One region of the Streptomyces sp. NPDC111507 genome, then DNA from elsewhere that is predicted to be linked to it. Evidence: predicted binding sites of a transcription regulator. Region 1 holds the regulator's gene; the other holds the start of a gene.

The links. Region 1 encodes HspR, which represses chaperone genes until heat shock. Its sites were predicted from a motif close to TTGAGNNNNNNNNNCTCAA; they were not measured.
Region 2: a site for HspR is predicted at 1,426-1,444, ahead of lon (endopeptidase La). Genes of this name have one in related genera too.

The regions. Positions count from the first base shown of each region.
Region 1 is NZ_JBVKBU010000019.1:160,795-164,204, reverse strand. Features, by position in the region: gene dnaJ (molecular chaperone DnaJ) at 1-1,158, shown strand, start outside; gene ACZ7M2_RS44690 (heat shock protein transcriptional repressor HspR) at 1,163-1,609, shown strand; gene ACZ7M2_RS44685 (fibronectin type III domain-containing protein) at 1,673-3,391, opposite strand; gene ACZ7M2_RS44680 (fibronectin type III domain-containing protein) at 3,399-3,410, opposite strand, start outside.
Region 2 is NZ_JBVKBU010000002.1:152,850-156,259, forward strand. Features, by position in the region: gene lon (endopeptidase La) at 1-1,403, opposite strand, end outside; gene ACZ7M2_RS08170 (sulfatase-like hydrolase/transferase) at 1,785-2,726, shown strand; gene ACZ7M2_RS08175 (sulfatase/phosphatase domain-containing protein) at 2,764-3,306, shown strand; gene ACZ7M2_RS08180 (rhomboid-like protein) at 3,364-3,410, opposite strand, start outside.

The sequences.
Region 1 (3,410 bases):
GACTTCTACAAGGTCCTCGGCGTCCCCAAGGACGCCACCGAGGCAGAGATCAAGAAGGCGTACCGGAAGCTCGCCCGCGAGTTCCACCCGGACGCCAACAAGGGCAATGCCAAGGCCGAGGAGCGCTTCAAGGAGATCTCCGAGGCGAACGACGTGCTCGGAGACCCCAAGAAGCGCAAGGAGTACGACGAGGCACGTGCCCTCTTCGGCAACGGCGGCTTCCGTCCGGGTCCCGGCGCGGGCGGCGGCAACTTCAACTTCGACCTGGGCGACCTCTTCGGAGGCGGCGCCCAGGGCGGAGCGGGGGGTGCCGGTGGCTTCGGCGGCGGCATCGGTGACGTCTTCGGGGGCCTGTTCAACCGCGGCGGCGCGGGCACGGGTACGCGGACCCAGCCCCGGCGCGGCCAGGACATCGACACCGAGGTGACGCTCAGCTTCACCGAGGCGGTGGACGGTGCGACGGTCCCGCTGCGGATGACGTCCCAGGCGCCCTGCAAGGCCTGTTCGGGCACCGGCGACGCGAACGGCACACCGCGCGTGTGCCCGACGTGCGTCGGCACCGGCCAGGTCGCGCGCGGCTCCGGCGGCGGCTTCTCGCTCACGGACCCCTGCCCGGACTGCAAGGGCCGCGGTCTCATCGCGGAGAACCCCTGCGAGATCTGCCACGGCAGCGGTCGCGCCAAGTCCTCGCGCACGATGCAGGTCCGCATCCCGGCGGGGGTGAGCGACAGCCAGCGCATCCGCCTCCGCGGCAAGGGCGCACCCGGCGAACGGGGCGGCCCGGCAGGCGATCTGTACGTCACGGTCCACGTGGACGCCCACCCGGTCTTCGGCCGCAAGGGCGACAACCTCACCGTCACCGTGCCCGTCACCTTCGCGGAGGCGGCACTCGGCGGCGAGGTGCGCGTACCGACCCTGGGCGGCCCCCCGGTCACCCTGAAGCTGCCCCCGGGCACGCCCAACGGCCGTACGATGCGGGCCCGCGGCAAGGGCGCCGTCCGCAAGGACGGTACGCGTGGCGACCTCCTCGTCACCGTCGAGGTCGCGGTCCCCACGGACGTGTCGGGCAAGGCTCGCGACGCCCTGGAGGCGTATCGCGAGGCAACCGCGGGCGAGGACCCACGGGCCGAGCTGTTCCAGGCCGCGAAGGGAGCATGAGCAGATGGACGGCCGTCGTCGAAACCCCTATGAACTGACCGAGGAGACCCCGGTCTACGTCATCTCGGTGGCGGCCCAGCTCTCCGGCCTGCACCCGCAGACCCTGCGCCAGTACGACCGCCTCGGCCTGGTCTCCCCGGACCGCACCGCGGGCCGGGGCCGGCGCTACTCGGCCCGCGACATCGAACTGCTCCGCACGGTGCAGGCGCTCTCCCAGGACGAGGGCATCAACCTGGCCGGCATCAAGCGCATCATCGAGCTGGAGAACCAGGTGGCCGCCCTCCAGTCCCGCGTCGCGGAACTGGAATCGGCCCTGGACGGCGCCGCTGCAGCGATGCAGCAGCGCGAGGCCGCGGTGCACGCCTCGTACCGCCGCGACCTGGTCCCGTACCAGGAGGTCCAGCAGACGAGCGCGCTGGTGGTCTGGCGTCCGAAGAGGCAGTCGGACTAGTTCCACGTACCGAAGGGGGTGGGGAGGTCGTCGACCTCCCCACCCCCTGCGGCGTTTTTCGGCTCACCGCGCCGGTTCGGTGACCGTCCAGTCGCCGGCGGGCAGGGTCTCGGTACCGTCGGCCCTCACACCGGTCACCCAGTAGTAGGACGTGGTGCCGCGCTTCGCGCCGGTGTCGAGGTACTCGAACGCTCCGGCCGAGGCCTCGTGGATCTTCTCGTACGCGGCGGTGGCGGGGTTCCACCGGTAGATGCGAAAGCCCTGCGCTGGTTCGGCGGACTGCTCTTGGCCCGCTCCGAGCCCGGACCAGGTCAGGTGGTTGCCCTCGTCGCCCTCCGCCCCAGTCGCCTCCAGACGGAGCGGCGAGCCCTCGGGCGTCGGCACGCGCGGCGTGGTGTCGAGCTCGGTCGCGGCCACGGCCTCGGCCGTCCGGGTCCACTTGAAGGAGGAGTTCCCGGACGTGTCGATGGCGTCGACGAAGAAGCAGACGCGGTCGCCGTCCGGGCGGGTGGTGTACGCGTACGAGGTGGCGTCGGCCGGCAGATACTCCGTCAGCGTTCCGGAGCACACCTGCTCCTCGCCCTCGTCGCCCCAGAGCTCGCCCCAGTAGACGGTGTACCGCCCGAGGTCGGTGGCCGGGTTCTTGTCCCACTCCAGCTCGAAGCCGTACTCGGTCGGGGTGACCGTCAGCCCGGTGACGGCGGGCGGCGGGGTGAGGTCCTCGCGCTCGCCGGCGGCGGCCACGGAACGCGCGGACTCGTTGCCCGCCGCGTCGAGAACGGTCACCCGGTAGTAGTAGGCGACGCTCTCGACGGCCGAGGTGTCCAGGTACGAGAGCTTGTCCGTACTGCCCACCCGGGCGTACACCCCGTTCTCGCTGGTCGCCCGGTAGACGCGGTAGGACACCGCTCCCGTGACCCCGTTCCAGTCGAGCTGCAGCCCGCGGGACACCGAGGTGGCGATCAGCCCGGCGGGCGCGGCGGTCGGGGTCCGGTCGACGGTGGTCACGGCCTGGTCGGCGGTGCCCGCCGACTCGTTGCCTGCCTTGTCGTAGGCGCGGACCTCGTAGTAGTAGGTGTCGCCGGTCGCGGGCACGGTCGTGTCGGTGTACGAAGTGGCGGTCGTCGTACCCACTCTCGTCCAGGTGGCGCTGCCCTTCAGGCGGCGGTAGGTGCGATACCCCGCGAGGTCCATCTCCTTGTTCTTCGCCCAGCTCAGCTTGGCGTCGCTACCCGCCGTGTCGTACGAGACGGAAGTCCCGCTCGGGGTGAGGGGCCTGACCTTGTCGACGGTGGCGGTGGTGCGGGGGGTGTAGCCGAAGCTGACGTTGGCGGCGCCGGTCCAGTTGGCGTAGTCGACGCGGAGGGTGTGTTTGCCGGAAGGAATCGTGACGTTGACGGTCTTTTTGACGGTCGAGGAGACGTTCTTCCAGAGGTCGACCTTGCGGGTGCCGTCGAGGTAGATGCGCAGGCCGTCCTGGGCGGCGACGGGAAGGGCGAAGGGGCCTCCCGAACCGAAGTCCCTCGTCACGGTCCAGCGGACGCCGAAGTTGTCCTTCGGGAGGCCGGAGGCGGGGGTCTTCGTGCCCCAGTTCTCGCCGACTGCGGCATCGCAGTCCGTTTTCTTCGGTGTGCCGGAGAAGGTGGTGTTCGCGTAGAACTGCCGCTTGTAGACGGGGGAGGCGCAGCTCGTGGCGGCCGAGGCGGTGGGGGCGGCCACGGTGGTGAGGACACCGGCCGTGGTGGCCAGCACCATGGCCGCGGCCCGCAGGGTGGTCTTCATCGGGAGGTCAGGCTCCGCT
Region 2 (3,410 bases), on a different contig from region 1:
TCCAGGTAGTGGTCCCGGAAGGTGTGGTTCTGGGCGGGGTCGAGGACTTCGAGCAGCGCCGCGGCGGGGTCGCCGCGGAAGTCGGAGCCGACCTTGTCGATCTCGTCCAGCAGGACCACCGGGTTCATGGACCCGGCCTCCTTGATGGCGCGGACGATGCGGCCGGGCAGCGCGCCGACGTACGTACGCCGGTGGCCGCGGATCTCGGCCTCGTCCCGTACGCCGCCGAGCGCGACCCGGACGAACTTGCGGCCCATGGCGTGCGCGACGGACTCGCCGAGCGAGGTCTTGCCGACACCGGGCGGACCGACGAGCGCGAGCACGGCACCGCCGCGCCGCCCGCCGACGACGCCGAGACCACGCTCGGAACGCCGCTTGCGCACGGCCAGGTACTCGGTGATGCGCTCCTTCACGTCCTCCAGACCGGCGTGCTCGGCGTCCAGGATGCTCTTGGCGCCCTGGATGTCGTACTCGTCCTCGGTGCGCTCGTTCCACGGCAGTTCCAGGACGGTGTCGAGCCAGGTCCGGATCCAGCCGCCCTCGGGCGACTGGTCGCTGGACCGCTCCAGCTTGTCGACTTCCTTGAGCGCGGCCTCGCGGACGTTCTCGGGGAGGTCGGCGGCCTCGACGCGGGTCCGGTAGTCGTCGGACTCCTCGCCCTCCTTGGCGTCGCCGTTCAGCTCGCGCAGCTCCTTGCGGACGGCTTCGAGCTGGCGCCGCAGCAGGAACTCGCGCTGCTGCTTGTCGACGCCTTCCTGGACGTCCTTCGCGATGGACTCGGCGACATCCTGCTCCGCCAGGTGCTCACGCAGCTGCTCGGTGGCGAGCTTCAGCCGGGCGACCGGGTCGGCGGTCTCCAGCAGCGTGACCTTCTGCTCGGTGCTCAGGAACGGGGAGTAACCGGAATTGTCGGCAAGGGCGGACACGTCGTCGATGGCCTGTACGCGGTCCACGACCTGCCAGGCGCCGCGCTTGCGCAGCCAACTGGTGGCGAGGGCCTTGTACTCCTTGACCAGTTCGGCGACGTGGCCGGGCAGCGGGTCGGGCACGGTCTCATCGACCCGGGTGCCCTCGACCCACAGGGCGGCACCAGGACCGGTCGTCCCGGCGCCGATCTTCACGCGCCCACGGCCGCGGATCAGCGCGCCCGGGTCGCCGTCGGCCAGTCGGCCGACCTGCTCGACGGTGCCGAGCACGCCCGTGCTCGGGTACGCCCCGTCGATGCGTGGCACCAGCAGCACCTTCGGCTTGCCGGGCTCCGACCGCGCGGCGGCCTGGGCGGCCTCCACCGCGGCGCGTACATCGGCGTCGTTCAGGTCCAGCGGAACCACCATCCCGGGCAGCACGACCTCATCATCGAGCGGCAACACGGGCAGGGTGAGCGGTGTGGACGTCGAAGCCATTATCTCTCCCTAGGCAGTCAAGTTGAGCTATGCCGACTCAATGCACGTGAGCCCCGGATTGTTCCCCAGCGTCTGTTCGCTGTGAGCGATCGCTCTCCACAGAGACATCCACGCAGGTCAGTGGGGTATCCGCCACGCTTCCCTCTTGGTCGGCGCCACTCCGCCGTAGATCCGCGGCGAACGCCTGTGGTGCGGTCAACGCCGTCGGCCAGCCGTCCCTTCCCGTGCGACCGCGCCCGGTCGACGCGGCCGACGCGGCCGACGCAGCCGCAAGAGTGCACTAGCCCCGCCGCACCATCGCCATCGCATTCACAGCCGGCTCCTTCACACTGCAGGTCATCCACAGGCTGTGGAACCACGCACGGGGAGACGGGGCGCTACGTGGGCGAGGGGCAGGAACAGGGACGGGAACGGAGGTCGACCCGGCGCCGAGTGGTCGTGGGTGCCGGGGCGGCGGCCGTAGCAGCGCTCGGGGCGGCGGCGGTGCGGGCGGTGACGGACGCGAACGGGTCCGAGCGGACGGCCGAGCGGCGGGCGACCGCTGCGCCGGCCGCCGGGCGTGCCCCGGCCGCCACCGCGACCGCCGCTCCCGGCGGCAATCGTTCCGGGCGGCCCAACATCCTGGTCGTCGTCACCGACGACCAGCCCAAGGAGACGGAGTGGGCGACGCCCGAGACCGTCGACTGGCTCGGCGGGCACGGTGTGACCTTCGAGCGGGCGCACGCCAACACGCCGTTGTGCGCCCCGTCCCGCGCCTCGATCATGTCGGGCCGGTACGCCCACCACCACGGCGTCCTCGACACCCGGCACCCCTACCGCCTCGACCAGCACACCACCGTGCAGCGACAGCTCCATGACGCCGGCTACCGGACGGGGCTGTTCGGCAAGTACCTCAACTACTGGCACACCGGCGACAACCCGCCGCACTTCGACGAGTGGCTGCTCCAGGAGCCGGTCAGCTACTACAACGGCCACTACAACGACCAGGGGACCGTCCGTGACATCCCCGGCTACAACACCACCATCATCAAGAACCACGCCCTCGACTTCATGGAGCGGTCCCGGAGCGACGACCGGCCCTGGTTCGCGTACGTCGCCACCCGGGCCGCGCACGAACTGAACATCCCGGAGAAGAAGTACGCGCACACCCAGGTCCCGGAGTGGAACGGGCGCCCGTCGGTCTTCGAGAGCGACAAGTCCGACAAGCCGCCGTTCCTGCACGGCGGCTCGGCGCACCACACGCTCGCCGAGGGGCAGGCCCTGCGCACCCGCCAGCTGCGCACGCTGCTCTCCGTGGACGACGCGATGCGGGACTTCCGGTGACAAGCTGCGCTCCCTCGGGCAGCTCGACAACACCCTGGTGCTGTACACGAGCGACCACGGCCTGCTCTGGGCCGACCACGGCTGGCTGCGCAAGTCGGTGCCGTACCGGCCGAGCCTGGAGGTGCCGTTCTACCTGTCGTGGCCGGGCGGCGGGCTCGGCGCGGCCAGGACCGACGACCGGCTCACGGCGCACGTCGACATCGCGCCCACCCTTCTCGACGCGGCCGGCATCACCCCGGACACCCCACACGACGGCCACTCGCTGCTCGGCGCCCGGGACCGCGACCACGTGCTCGCCGAGTGGTGGTGGAACCGTCAGGACAAGCAGCCGATCCACAGCTGGGCGACGTACATCGGCAGGACCGAGCAGTACACGGAGTACTACGGTCTCCGCCTGGACCGGCAGGGCCGGCTGCCCGGCGGGGTGAACGGCGGCGAGGTCCTCTTCCGCGAGTACTACGACCTGCGCGCCGACCCTTACCAGCTCACCAACAAGCTTCACGGGGCGAGTGCGGGACAGGAGCGTCGCCTCGGCATCCCGGAGCTGGCCCGACGGCTGACGGCGGCCCGGGCCACCTGACCCGACCCGACTGGACTGGACTGATCCGGTCCGGACCCGGCCCGACCGTCCGGGATGTCAGACGGCGGCGGTGCCGGGCGACTGAGCGGTGTGTGCGGCGGCGG